Regions from separate parts of the Embleya sp. NBC_00888 genome, predicted to be linked through region 1. Evidence: riboswitches for the same ligand, from Rfam matches in the RefSeq annotation. Region 1 holds a riboswitch; the other holds the start of a gene.

Region 1 (6,430 bases):
GGTCGGCAAGTACTCGTTGGGCATGCGCCAACGCCTCGGTCTGGCCGCCGCGTTGCTCGGTGATCCCGAGGTGCTCGTCCTGGACGAGCCGGTCAACGGCCTGGACCCGCAGGCGATCCGCCGACTGCGCACCCTGCTCCGCGACCGGGCCGCCCGCGGTCGCACCACCCTGCTCTCCAGCCACATGCTCGGCGAGGCCGCGCAGACGGTCGACGACGTCGTCGTCATCGACAAGGGCCGGCTGATCCACACCGGCACGATCGGCGATCTCGAACAGGGTGCCCTCTCGGTACGCACCCCCGAGCCCGAGCGGCTGTCGGCACTCGTCGAGGGCGCCGGCGGACGCATCCGGCCCGCGGACACCGGCGGGTTGCGGATCGAAGGACTGACCGCCGCGGAAGTCGCCGGGTTGGCCCTGCGCGAACGCATCCCCTTGGAGGAGATCACCTCGCGGACCGCCTCCCTGGAGGACGTGTTCCTCGATCTGACCGAGGGCGGGACGCAGGCTCCGATGAAGGGCCCAAGCGCATGAGCCGGCTGTTGCGAGGCGAGTTGCTCAAGACCCTCACCACCCGCTCGATCCACGGTTTCGTGGCCGGCGGCGTCGCGTTCACCGTGCTCAACGTCGTGATCGTCGCCGTGGCGTCGGGCCGGCTGGACGAGGTGGCCGAGAAGGAGGAGGCGCTGTCCGGGCTGCCGGTCCTGTTGATGTTGTGGGGACTCGTCGGCGTGGCCGGCGAGTACCGCCACCGCACCGCCGCACCCGCGGCGCTGGTGGCCCGGCGCGACCGCGGCTTGGTCCTGCTCGCCCGGATCGGCGCCTACGCGGTGACCGGTCTGCTGATCGGGGCACTGCTGGTCGCCGTGTCCGTCGGGCTCGCCCTGCCGCTGCTCGCCGACCATCCGGGAGCCGACCTCGCCCCGGGGGAGGTCGCCTCGGTCGCGGCGGGCAACCTGGCCGCCTTCGTGCTGTCTGCGATCATGGGTGCCGCCATCGGGGCGATGGTGCGCAGCCCGGTCGTGGGGGTGGTCGTGGTGTTGCCGGTGAACTTCGCGGTGCTTCCGCTGGTCGCCGGTGTCGCCGAGTCCGCCGCCAACTACACGCCGTTCGGGGCGGCCGGTGTGCTGGCGCGGTCGACGCACCACACGACGCTGTCGGCCGGTGCCGCCGCGGTGGTCCTCGGCGCCTGGGCGGTCGCGCTGGTGATCGCGGCCGTCGCCGGCGAGCGTCGGCGTGACCTGGCGTGAACCCGGTTCTCCGGTACGTACGAGCGGCGCGCCGGTGGGTCCGAGCGCGCCGCTCGGCCGTGTTCGACGCCGTCGTCGCGGTGGTGACCACGAGCGTCGAGATCGGTGTGACCTTCGAGGACTCGACACCCGTCCCGACGCTGCCCCTCGCACTCGTCGTCCTCACCGGTGCGCTCCTGCTCGCCCGCCGGCGCGCGACCCTCACCGTGCTGGTGCTCGTCTGCTCGATCGAGGCGCTGCTCGCGGCCACCGGCGCCTACCCCGGCGGGGCGCCGACGTTGGTGGCCCTCTACACCGTCGCCGAACTGCGGAATCGGCGTGTGGCGGTGGCCGCCCTCGCGCCGACGGCGCTGGTCCTGATGTCGGCGAGCATCGTCTCGATCCCCGTCTCCGTCGTCGCGTGGGGACTGGGCACCTACGCACAGACCCGACGGCGCTACACCGAGGCCCTGGAGGAGCGCACGGCCCACCTCGAGCGCGAGCGCGAGCAGCTCTCGGTGATCGCGGCGCAGCGCGAGCGCGCGGCGATCGCCCGCGAACTGCACGACATCATCGCCCATTCGGTCACCGTGACCCTGGTGGGCGTACGCGGTGCGCGCGACGTACTGCGCACCGCGCCGGACGTGGCCGACGACACCCTGGGGCGGGTCGAGAGCAACGCCGAGCAGAGCCTGGTCGAGTTGCGCCGGATGTTGCTGCTGCTGCGCGAGCCGGACCAGGGTGTGCGGATGCGTCCGCAGCCCTCGCTGGCCCAACTGCCCGCGCTCGTCGCCTCGTACGGCGAGGCGGGGCTGCCCGCGCGCCTGGAGGTCACCGGCACGTCCCGACCGCTGGCCGGCGGCGTCGAGTTGTCGGTCTACCGCATCGTCGAGGAGGCACTGACCAACGTGCTCAAGCACGCCCGACCCACACACGTCGCGGTGACCCTCGACTTCGACCGCACCCATCTGCGGGTCGCGGTCGTCAACGACGGCGAGCGGGTGTCCGAACCCTCGACCGGCGGCCACGGCATCGTCGGCATGCGCGAGCGCATCGGCGTCCTCGGCGGCGAACTGGAGGCCCGGCCCGGCGCGGACGGCGGGTTCGAGGTCGCGGCCCGACTGCCGCTGGGGGATCCCGCATGAGCATCCGCCTGCTCATCGTCGACGACCAGGAGCTGATCAGGACCGGCCTTCGCCTGTTCCTGCAGACGCAGGACGACCTCGTCGTGGTCGGCGAGGCCGAGGACGGCGACGAGGCGATCGAACTGGCGGGCGCCCTACGTCCGGACGTGGTGCTCATGGACATCCGGATGCCGCGGATGGACGGCGTCGAGGCCACCGCCCGCCTGCACGCCGCCGGCATCTCGCCGCCGCCACGCGTGCTGATCCTGACCACGTTCGACCTGGACGAGTACGTCTTCGGCGCGTTGCGCGCCGGCGCCGCGGGCTTCCTGCTCAAGGACGCCTCCCGTGCCCGCCTCGTGGAGGCCATCCACGTCGTCCACGACGGGGAGGCGTTGCTCTCGCCCTCGATCACCCGCCGCCTGATCGAGAACTTCGCCACCCGCACCGAACCGCTCCGCTCCTCGCCCGCGCTCCTGGCGGGCCTGACCCCGCGCGAACGAGAAGCCCTGTTCCTGGTCGCCCGCGGCCTGTCCAACAGCGAGATCGCCGCCCGTCTGGTGGTCACCGAGGCGACCGTGAAGAGCCATGTGGGCAGCATGTTCGCCAAACTGGGCCTGCGGGATCGCGCGCAGGCGGTCGTCTTCGCCTACGAGCACGGCGTCATCGTCGCCGGCGAGAGCGACCGGCCCGGACCGACCTGACGACGTCCCGGAAGCCGGCCCGCTCCCGGGACGTCGATCTCCCGAGAGGCCGTCCCCCGGGACGTCGTCGACGCGTGCGTCAGTCGGCCAACGGCAGATAGACGCGGTTGCCCGAGGCGGCGAACTCCCGCGACTTGGCCCGCATCCCGGCCTCGGCGTCCACCTCCGTCGCGACGGCGCCGTCGCCATGCTCCGCGCGGATGTCGTGCGAGATCCGCATCGAACAGAACTTCGGTCCGCACATCGAGCAGAAGTGGGCCGTCTTGGCCGGCTCCGCCGGGAGCGTCGCGTCGTGGTAGGCGCGCGCGGTGTCCGGATCCATCGCCAGGTCGAACTGGTCCTGCCAACGGAACTCGAAACGGGCGTCGGAGAGCGCGTCGTCCCAGGCCTGCGCACCCGGGTGCCCCTTGGCCAGGTCCGCCGCGTGCGCCGCGATCCGGTACGCGATCACGCCCGCCTTGACGTCGTCCCGGTCCGGCAGGCCCAGGTGCTCCTTCGGCGTCACGTAGCAGAGCATCGCGGTGCCCCACATGCCGATCATCGCCGCGCCGATCGCCGACGTGATGTGGTCGTAGCCGGGGGCGACGTCCGTGGTCAGCGGACCGAGTGTGTAGAACGGCGCCTCGTCGCAGATGCGTTGCTGGAGGTCGACGTTCTCCTTGATCTTGTGCATCGGCACATGGCCGGGGCCCTCGATCATCACCTGGACGTCCATCGAGCGGGAGATCCGGCCCAACTCGCCCAGCGTCTCCAACTCGGCGAACTGCGCCGCGTCGTTGGCGTCCGCGATGGAGCCCGGGCGCAGACCGTCGCCGAGCGAGTAGGTCACGTCGTACGCGCGCAGGATCTCGGTCAGCTCGGCGAAGTGCGTGTAGAGGAAGTTCTCCCGGTGGTGCGCCAGGCACCACGCGGCCATGATCGAGCCGCCGCGCGAGACGATCCCGGTCTTGCGACGGGCCGTCAGCGGCACGTAGCGCAGCAGCACGCCGGCATGCACCGTCATGTAGTCCACGCCCTGCTCGCACTGCTCGATCACGGTGTCGCGGTAGAGCTCCCAGGTGAGTTCCTCGGGCTTGCCGTTCACCTTCTCCAGCGCCTGGTACAGCGGCACCGTGCCGATCGGGACCGGCGAGTTGCGCACGATCCACTCGCGGGTGGTGTGGATGTCCTTGCCGGTGGACAGGTCCATCACCGTGTCCGCGCCCCACCGGATCGCCCACACCAGCTTGTCGGTCTCCTCCTCGATCGAGGAGGTCACCGCCGAGTTGCCGATGTTCGCGTTGACCTTGACCAGGAAGTTCTTGCCGATCACCATCGGCTCGATCTCCGGATGGTTGACGTTCGCGGGCAGCACCGCGCGACCGGCGGCGATCTCGTCCCGGACCAGCTCGGGCGTCAGGCCCTCGCGGATCGCCACGAACTCCATCTCCGGGGTGACCAGTCCGCGCCGCGCGTAGGCGAGTTGGGTCACCGCCTCGGCCCCGGACGCGCGCCTGGGTCGGGCCCCGGCGCCGGGCACCGCGAAACCGGCCGGGGTGAGCGCGCCGATCCGCCCGTCGTAGCGGACGGTGTCGCCGCGCTCCTCGATCCAGGCCTCCCGCAGCGCGGGCAGGCCGCGCCGCACGTCCACCTCGAAGGCGGGGTCGGTGTACGGGCCAGAGGTGTCGTACAGGCGAACCGTCTCGCCGTTGGTCAGATGCACCGTGCGTACCGGAACGCGCAGGTCCTCGCGCGATCCGGGGACGTAGCCGCGGTGGTGGGCGGGGGAAATCGGTCCGCTGGTGACCGTGCTCTCGGCGGCCGGGTCGGCAACCGGGACAGCGGGCAGCGAAGTGTCGTGCGAGGTCATGGAAAGGCTCCCTACGCCGGCATTACCCGGTCAGGTTCTGCGGTCGGCGCGGCCTCAGCGCCCTCTCAGCCCGGTGCCCCGAGCTCCCGTGTATCTCCGTGTGGTGCGCCCCCACCCTGGCACACCGCCGGTCGCACGACCAGCGTCGGGTTTCAGCCGAGCGGATCCCGCGGTTCGCGGCCGACCACCGCGGTACGCGCGAGCACGACCATCCCGACCGTGACGAGCAGCCCCACGACACCCTTGACGATGAGCATCAGGAAGGCCGAGAACAGCCAGATCAGCAACCAGCACAGCAGCACCAGCGCGAGCACCGGCACACCGATCCGCACCCACTGCGGCCATGTCTGCATCGTTCAACCCCCAGTCACGCGATCCCACGCGAGACGTGCTTCCGGGGACCACATTCCCCGGGAGGACACGTCGTATCCGGGCGGACCGGTTCCGACCGGGCCGATTCCGGCCGGCCGGGGCGCGTCGCGTCGCCCGGCCCGATCCGCTCAGACCGGCCAGCGCTCGCCGCGCCACGCGGCGTCCCAGAACATCCACTCGTAGCGGGCCGTGGTGGTGAAGTGTTCGATCATCCGAGCCCGCTCGGTCGCCGAGAGGTCCTCGCCGATCCGATCCACCAGATCGAGCACCGCGCGCACCGTCTGCTGGAACTCCTCGGCGCCGTAGGTGGCTATCCACCGCCCGTACAGCTCGTCGGGCGAGCCCTTGGCCAGCAGCGCGTCGCCCACGCGGGCGTAGATCCAGTAGCAGGGCAGCACCGCGGCCACACCTTCGGCGAACGAGCCGTTGTGCACCGTGGCGAGCAGGTAGCTGACGTACGCCCGGGTGCTGGGCAACACCGGCTCGGTCGCGGTCGCGTCCGCCACCGAGCTGCCGAAGTCGACCATGAAGCCCTCGTGCAACGAGCGCTCGGCGGCGATCGCACCGGCCGCGTCGCCGGCGAACTGCACGGTCGTCGCCTCGTCCGGCGCCTTGGCCGCGCACACCGCGAGCGCCTTGGCGTAGTCGCGCAGGTAGTGCGAGTCCTGCACGACGTAGTGCCGAAACGCCTCGCGCGGCAGCGTGCCGTCGGTCAGTCCGTGGATGAACGGGTGCTCGAGGATCGCCGCGTAGACGTCCTCGATCGCGGCCCAGAGCTCGTCGCGCAGCGCCATCAGGTCTACTCCCGATCGTCGGATCCCGGGATCCGAATCCCGGATCCCAAGATCAGATTGTCGTACACCGGTCCGGGCCCGCCCGTGAGTGCGCCCCTCGCGCGCGCCGCGCGCATCGCGCTCAGCCCTCCGGCGGCGAGAAGAACACCAACACGCGCAGCGGCTCGGTGATCCGGTGGAAGTGGTGCCGCACGCCGGCCGGGACGTACACGACGCTGCCGCGCGCGACGTCGGTGGACTCGTCGCCGACGGTCAGCGTGGCCCGACCGCTGATCACCACGTACGCCTCGTCCTGACCGTGCGGCTTCTGCGTATCGGTCTCGCCCGGTTCGAGGGCGTACAGGCCCATCGAGAAGTTCC
Region 2 (7,428 bases), 2.6 Mb from region 1:
ACGCACCGCGCCGACTTCCGCCGCTGTGGTGAGGCGGTGCCAACGGTAGGCGTTGCCGACGGGACGCTCTTCCAACAAGATCCCACCGCGCTCGGCGACCAGTGCGGTCAACCGGGCCCAGAAGGCATCGTCGGCGACTCGGTCGTCCGCGACTTCGTCGGTGGCCGGGTCGAATGGAGAACCGGCCACCTGCTCGACGAACAGGCCGATCGCACGCGCACGATTCTCGGCTTCGGGACGTGGAACGGCGCTGCCGACGTAGACGTCCCTCTCGTAGCCGACGTGAACGAAGAACCCGTCATCGCCGAGCAATCGACACCAGAGGCCATGACCCAACAGCCTTGCCCGCACGAGGCCCAGAGCGGTGCCGAGCGGAACCAGGGCACCGTCGTGATAGCCGGTGAGGTTGTACGGAAACAGTCCGTCCAGTCCGTTCCAACCGGGTGCCGAGCGCCCGGAGAACGAACCGAAACCGTTCTTCATCGGGTTGTCGATCGCGAGCCGGTGGATGCCGGCGTCGAAGGCGAATGCGCCCAGTGCAGCGGAGTACGCGGCCGTGACACCTTCGCGGCAGTCGTACCGGATGTAATTGCCGGAGGCCGAATCGGCCGGGTCGTACGGGGCGATGCGGTACACGGAAGGCGCCATGTCAGCGCCCGGTGCGGCTCGAAGTTGCCCTGAGGGCCGGTCGCGGGTGGACAGGGGGGATGGTCACCGGCGCAGCGTAGCGGCATGATCCACGCGGGGACCAGGCCTGCCGAGCACTGGGCCGTATGGGGACGGCATGTCCCCGATCGGGTGGTAACAACCGGGAGGTCTGGCGGGTTCAGGGCTCGGGTCAGCAGCATGGCGACGCCGCGGCAGATTGCCGTCGCCGTTTCGATCGTGGAGAAACCCCATGCGTATGCGTACCTTGGCGCTCGGCGCCGCCCTGTCGCTGACCGCCCTGTTGTTGCCGGCGACGAGTGCGAGTGCGGCGCCCGCCGCGCCGCCGTCCTGCAATGACGGCTCGGTGTGCTTCTGGACCGGGGAGGGTTTCCACGGCAACACGTGGGAGTGGACCGCGCGCAGCGGCTACCGCGATATGCCGCCGGCCTTCCACGACCACGTCGGCTCGGCCGTCGCGAGCACCAGGGCCTGTTTCATCAACTGGAGCCCGGTGGAGAAGCGCGACGTGTTCAACGGTGACTGGCGCTCGAAGTACCTCGGCGACTTCGGCGGTCGGATCGACGGTGTCGGGCCGGGCGCCTGCTGAGCTCTTTCCCGGTGGCAACGGCCGGAGCTCCGAGGGGGCACCGGCCGTTGCGTGGGCGACTTCGGGCTCGGCCTCGGTCTCAGTCGCGTCCTCGGCCTCCGTTCTCGGCCTCGGTGTCAGTCGCGGACCGGCACCGTTACCGTGGACGGGTCGTTCGCCGGTGAGGAGAAGGTGAGTCCGGCGGCGAACGGGTTGTGCTCCAGGTAGAGCGCGTCGACGGTGTCCACCACGACCGCCAGGCGGTGGCCCGCCGGGACGTCGTAGGCCGTCGCGAACATGTCGATGTCGACCGGGAAGGCCACACCCGGTGTCCTACCGTGGAAGCTCAGCGGCGAGTGGGTCACCAACTTGCCGATGCCCAGCGGGCCGACGTCGTACAGGTAGGCGAAGATCGTTCCGCTTTCGTGCGACGCGGTGACGGTGGTGTGCAGCTTGGTCGTACCGCGCACCTTCGTCTGCGTGTCGTAGCGGTCGCTCTGCCACACGCCCGCGAACGCCCTGGGCAGCAGCGGGATCGAGGCGACCGGCGGGACCTGGAGGAACTGGTCGAGGATGCTGGACAGGAAGATCGTGCCGCCGTTCGCCCCGGAGTCGATGTTCGCCAGGACGCGCTGGGTCCCGGTGAGCGCGATCGTGCGGGTCGAGGACGGTACGGCCGCCCAGCTCGGATAGCCTTCGTAACCGCCGTCACCCGTGCGGGACTTGAGTTGTACGGGCTGCTCGCGATCGATGCCGTTGTCGACGCCCTTGAGGTGGTGGTCGAACCAGCGGGTCGAGTCGGCCCACATGTCGTTGGGAAGTCCGAACAGGCCGCCCGCCTCGGCGGTGGCGTGGTCGCCGGGACGGAATTCCAGTCGCTTGGGACCGGTCAACTTCCCATAGAAGTCCGCGTATTGGTTCGGTGGGAAGAGCGAGTCGCCCCACGCGTTGCCGAGCATGATCGCGGCGCCGTTGGCGTTGATCCGGTCGAGGTAGGTCGCGGGTGAGCGCTTGGCGCCCCACGCGAGCATTTCCGCCTCCTTGGCCAGGTTGCCGGAGAGGAAGTTCTTCAGGATCTCGGTGAGTTCGGCGCTGGGCCGGCCGGTGAGGAAGCCGGCGCCGCCCAACAGCGTGGCGGCCTGGGCGTGTTCGGTGCGGCCGCTGTAGATGGAATCGATCAGGTCGGCCCAGCCGCTCATCGCGACCACGGCCTTGATCCGGGGATCGAACGCGGACGCGAGCAGGCTGATCCCGGCGCCGTAGGAGACGCCGGCCATGCCTATCCGGGTCGGATCCGCGGGCGTGTTGGCCAGTGCCCAGTCGATCACCTTGGACACGTCGGCGATGTCCTTCGGCCCGGCCGTCTCGATCTCGCCGCCGGACTGCCAGAAGCCGCGCGAGTTGTAGCCGACCACGACATAGCCCTTGTCCGCGAGCTTTTGCGCGGGGACGACGTACTCGATCTGGGGCATCGCCCAACTGGTCGGCAGTACCACGATCGGGTAGCGGGCGCCGGGGGCGCCGCCGGTCGGGGTGGTCACGTTGGCGGCGAGCTTGGTGCCACCGTCACCGGGGATGTCGACGAAGCGCAGGGACGTCCCGGCGGCGGTCTGCACGGCCGCCGCCGGGGTGCGAGTGACGGTGGTGCCGGCCGAGGCGGCCGGACCGAGGGCGGTCCCGGCGAGGATCGCGGCCGAGACGACGGCGACCGCACGAGCGCGTGGGCGCACACCAGCGCGTGGGCGCATGCGGAATTGACCCATGAGGGTCTCCTGACGTCATGGTCGGGGCGTGGCCCGACCAGCGGGAATGCGTGGCGAAGCGACGCCCAGGGACGGCGTCGGAGGGTGACTCACGAGTAAGTTACGCGCCGGTAAACCAAGACGGAAGAGCCATGGACCGCTCCGCTACGGCAACCGGAAGGTTCACTTGCGCTCCCGCTCGACACACCCCCGGAAGCAACGGTTCCGGCACGAGGAGGCTCCACCGACGAAGCGACGGGGTGCCCGAGGGGCGGGGCGGGGGAGGCGTGTCGGTGGACCGGTGGACCGGTGGACCGGTGGACCGGTACGCCGGGCGGCGCCCGGCGGTCGGGCGTCGGGTTGGGCCGGGGTTGGGTGGTGGCGTGGCAATGGGTCCGCGGAGCGGTCGGGTGGTGGAGCGTGTGCCGGCGGGTCGGGTGGGTGTGGCGTCCCGGCGATGGCGTGGTGGGGCGGTGGGTCGGGGGACTGCCCGTGTGGTGCGGCGGGGGGTTGGCGGGACGGCGGCGTGGTGGGTCGGGTTGGGGGTGGAGTGGTGGGATTGGGCGATGGGATCCGGCCGCGGTCGTGACGGCGCGTTCGTTGGGGCGTGTTCGTGCCCCGGTACCGTGGTTCCGGCGTGCGGGGGCTAGCGGGGGGTGGGCGTGGCGGATGTCGACGCGGAGACGCGGCGGGCTCGGGAGCGGGGTGAGCGCGGTCGGGCACGCTGCGCCGAGGCGTTGGCGGCCGAGTCGGCCGAGGGTGGCCCGGACACTGTGCGGGAGTTGCTTGCCGAAGCGATCGAGTTGCTGACCGAGGCACTCGGCACGCTCGACGGCGCCGACGGCCGGTGGCCGGAATTCGCCTACGCGGCGGGCGTCGCGTACGCCGCGAGCGCGGCACCCGCCGGCGACCGGCGGGCCTGGGACCAGGCGCGGCTCTGCTTCCGGCGCGCGGATCGGGCCGCGCCGGCGGATGCCCACCTGCTCCGGGCCGCCGCGCAGGTGGCCTCGGCCCGGATCGGGCTCGACCCGCGCGGCACCCCGTGGCGTACGCTCCTCGACCCGCCGTCGGCCGCCGAGCTCGCCGCCGCGCTGGTTCGGCTCGGCAATGACGCGCTGGTACAACTCGTCCCCGGAGCCGCGGTGATCACCGGCGCCGACGGCGCGACGCGGGTGCTGGACCTGCCCGAACTCGAATACGGACTGGACCTGGGCAGGGGCGATCGGGAGAACTGGGCCGACCTGCTCGACGCGCTGTGCGAATGGGCCTGGGCCGCGGTGATGGAACCGGTACTGACCGCGCTGCCCGACTCGTTCGGCCACGCGCCTTCCCTGGTGCTGCTGCCCGCCGGACCGTTCGGCATGGTGCCCTGGCACGCGGCCTGGACGGTCGTCGACGGCCGCCGCCGGCACGCGCTGCAGGGCACGCGCATCTCGTACATCGGCGCGCCGCGGTTGTTGTGCGACGTCGCCGCGCGGTCGGCGGGCGACCTCGACCGGCGGTACCGGGTCGAGGTCGGCCGCGCCGCCGGCGATCCGATCGCCTTTGTGCCGGCGGGTGGTCACGACGAGAACTGGCGACGAGCCGCCGAGTACCTGACGGCCGGCAGCAACACGGTGGTGTCCACGCTGTGGCCGGTGGACGAGACGATCACGGCGCTGGCGCTGTACATGGCCCGCCACTACCTCGACCGCCGCGACCTGCCGCCGGCTCAGGCCGTACGCACCGCCCAGTTGTGGCTGCGCGACCCCAAACGCGGCATCCCGGCCGCGATGCCGGCCGAACTGGCCGCCAGGGCGCGCGCGATCGCCCCGGACGACCTGACCGCCTGGGCGGGCTTCACCCACTCGGGATGGTGAGCGCGTGGGCGTGCGGTCACCCACTCCGGGTGGCGGCGGGCGTGTGTTCATCGACTCGGGGTGGTGAGCCGCGAAGTGCGTTCACCCGCTCGGGGCGGCGGGCGCGTCGGCAACTGCGTTCACCACCGGGGGTGGTGGGCGCGATGGGTGTGTTCACCCACTCGGGATGGTGGGCGCGCGCCTGTGCTCACCCGATCCAGATGGCGCGCGCCTGTGTTCATTGGCTCGGGATGGTGGGCCGGGAGGGTGCGTGTACTCATTCGGGATGCCCAGGCGCGGGCCACGGTTCACCCACTCGGGATGGTGGGCGCGTCTGTGTACGCCCCCTCGGGATGGCTGGGCGCGAGCATGTGCTCACCCACTCGGGATGGCGGGCGTGAGGTTGCGTGCTACCACTCTCGATCGCGGTCGCGGCCCAGGTTTCACCCCTTCGGGAAGGCTGACGCGAGCGCATGTGCTCACCCACTCGGGAAGGCCGGCGCGGGCCAGGGTTCACCTCCTCGGGAAGGTCGGCGCGGCCCACGGTTCACCCACTCGGGAAGGCCGGCGCGAGCATGTGCTCACCCCACTCGGCATGGCCCGCGCGAGCATGTGTTCACCCACGCGAGGCGGTCGGCGTGTGCGTGTGTTCGCCCGCGCGAGGCGGCGGGCGCGAGCGTGTGTTGGCTCACCCCGCCTTCCCAAGCGACCCGCGGGGCGCGTACTGTACGCCACGCCATCGCGGGAGCTCGGACCAACCGGGCTGAGAGGGCGGCATGGGGTGTCGGCGTAGCGCCGGCGCATCCGGGGCCACCGACCGCTTGAACCTGTCCGGGTAATGCCGGCGTAGGGAGAGCAGGTAGAGCCATGTCGGCTCCGGTCATCGACGACGCACGCCCCGAGACACCGCACGGCGGGACCGAGGCACCACTGATCCTGGACACCGCGCCGCCACGTACTCTCGGGTTCCGTGACCAGGCGGCGTTCTGGGCCAACCTCGGAGTGAGCCTGCTCGGCTTCTCCGGAGCGCTGTTCGTGCTCGCCCCGGCCGGCTATCCGCAACTGTCGATGGTGGCCGCGATCGTCGCGGCCGTCGGCGGCACGCTGATCGGCACCCTCATGGTCGCCGTCGCCGGCATCCCCGGTGCCCGCAGCGGCGCGCCCGCGATGACCGTGTTGCGTGGTCTGTTCGGCACGAAGATCTCCTACGTGCCGACGGTGTTCAACATCGTCCAGTGCATCGGCTGGGGCACCTTCGAGCTGCTGGTGATCTCGATGGGCATCGAGGCGATGACCGACGGTGACGGCCCGCACTGGCTGTACATCGTCGCCGCCGGCGCGGTCACCACGGCGATGACGCTGCGTCCGCTGGGCATGCTGCGGATCCTGCGTCGCTACGTGACGATCGCGGTGGGCATCGCGATGCTCTACTTCTCCATCCAGTTGTGGCGCGAGGGCCTGCCGCCGATGACCGAGGGTTCGTGGTCCGGGTTCTTCCCGGCGATGGACGCGGCGCTCGCGGTCGCGGTCTCCTGGGTTCCGCTCGCGTCCGACTACACCCGCCACTCGCGCGGTACCAAGCCCGCGTTCTGGGCGGCGTTCAGCGGATTCTCGATCACCAGCATCTGGTGCTACCTGCTCGGCCTGGTCGCGCTGGCCCAGGTCGGCGGCGACGCGGACAAGATCTTCGACTCGTTCCTGGGCGTCACCGCCGGGTGGGTGTTCTTCGCCGTGCTGGTCGTGCGCGAGGTGGACCAGAGCTTCGCCAACGTCTACAGCACCGCGATGTCGATCCAGAACCTCGCGCCGCGCGTGGACCGCCGGGTGTTGTGCCTGGGTGTGGGCGCGCTGGTCACCGCGTTCGCGCTGATGGTGAACGACTTCGACACCTACGCGAGCTTCCTGTCGCTGATCGGCTCGATCTTCATCCCGTTGCTCGGTGTGCTCGCGGTGGACCTGTTCGCCGGACGCGGTCGGGCCGGCTGGGACCTGGGGGACCGCGCGCCGGCCCGCTGGGTGATGGTCGTGCCGTGGGTGCTGGGGTTCTGCATGTACCAGATGATCAACCCGGGTTCGGTCGAGTGGTGGGCGAAGTTCTGGGGCCGGCTCCAGGACGCGCTGCACGTCCACGCGCAGACGTGGACCTCGGCCTCACTGTTCTCGTTCGCGCTCGCGGGCGTGACCGCGTACCTCGCGGTCGCGTGGGACCGGCGGCGGGCGGTCGCGGCGCGTTGAGGTGGGCCGGCCGCGTCGGTGGGTGCCTCCTCCCGACGCGGCCGCGATCCACCACCCGGGCGGCCCCGGTGTCCCGGAGCGGAACGCAGGCGCCCCGACCCACGCCGCCCCGAGCCGACCAGCCCCGCCCCGACCGGGTCGCCTAGCTGCCCAGGGCCTTGGCCAACTGCGCCTTGTTCATCGACGAGCGGCCCTTGATGTTGCGGCGCTTGGCGTCCGCGTAGAGCTGGTCGTACGTGGGTGCCTGCGAACCCTTGTGCGAGTTCTTGCCGCCCCGCTTCGCCGAGGACATGTCGTGCAGCGACGAGCGACTCGCGGTCTTGGCCTCGCCCGAGCGGGCGCGCTCCTTGTTGACCGTGCGGGCGGCGATCTCCTCGGC

What was found. Region 1 has a riboswitch for thiamine pyrophosphate ahead of thiC (phosphomethylpyrimidine synthase ThiC). Riboswitches for the same ligand answer to the same signal wherever they lie in the genome.
Region 2: it holds a riboswitch for thiamine pyrophosphate, as region 1 does, so the genes downstream of both, OG948_RS30245 (purine-cytosine permease family protein) here and thiC (phosphomethylpyrimidine synthase ThiC) in region 1, are expected to answer to the same signal.

The regions. Positions count from the first base shown of each region.
Region 1 covers NZ_CP108784.1:4,538,951-4,545,380, reverse strand. The annotation lists gene OG948_RS19035 (ABC transporter ATP-binding protein) at 1-532, shown strand, start outside; gene OG948_RS19030 (ABC transporter permease) at 529-1,248, shown strand; gene OG948_RS19025 (sensor histidine kinase) at 1,308-2,372, shown strand; gene OG948_RS19020 (response regulator) at 2,369-3,055, shown strand; gene thiC (phosphomethylpyrimidine synthase ThiC) at 3,135-4,904, opposite strand; TPP riboswitch at 4,896-5,004, opposite strand; gene OG948_RS19010 (hypothetical protein) at 5,057-5,257, opposite strand; gene tenA (thiaminase II) at 5,405-6,070, opposite strand; gene OG948_RS19000 (cupin domain-containing protein) at 6,192-6,430, opposite strand, start outside.
Region 2 covers NZ_CP108784.1:7,120,457-7,127,884, forward strand. The annotation lists gene OG948_RS30225 (S1 RNA-binding domain-containing protein) at 1-648, opposite strand, end outside; gene OG948_RS30230 (peptidase inhibitor family I36 protein) at 899-1,255, shown strand; gene OG948_RS30235 (alpha/beta fold hydrolase) at 1,372-2,997, opposite strand; gene OG948_RS30240 (CHAT domain-containing protein) at 3,639-4,835, shown strand; TPP riboswitch at 5,546-5,686, shown strand; gene OG948_RS30245 (purine-cytosine permease family protein) at 5,682-7,049, shown strand; gene OG948_RS30250 (plasmid stabilization protein) at 7,192-7,428, opposite strand, start outside.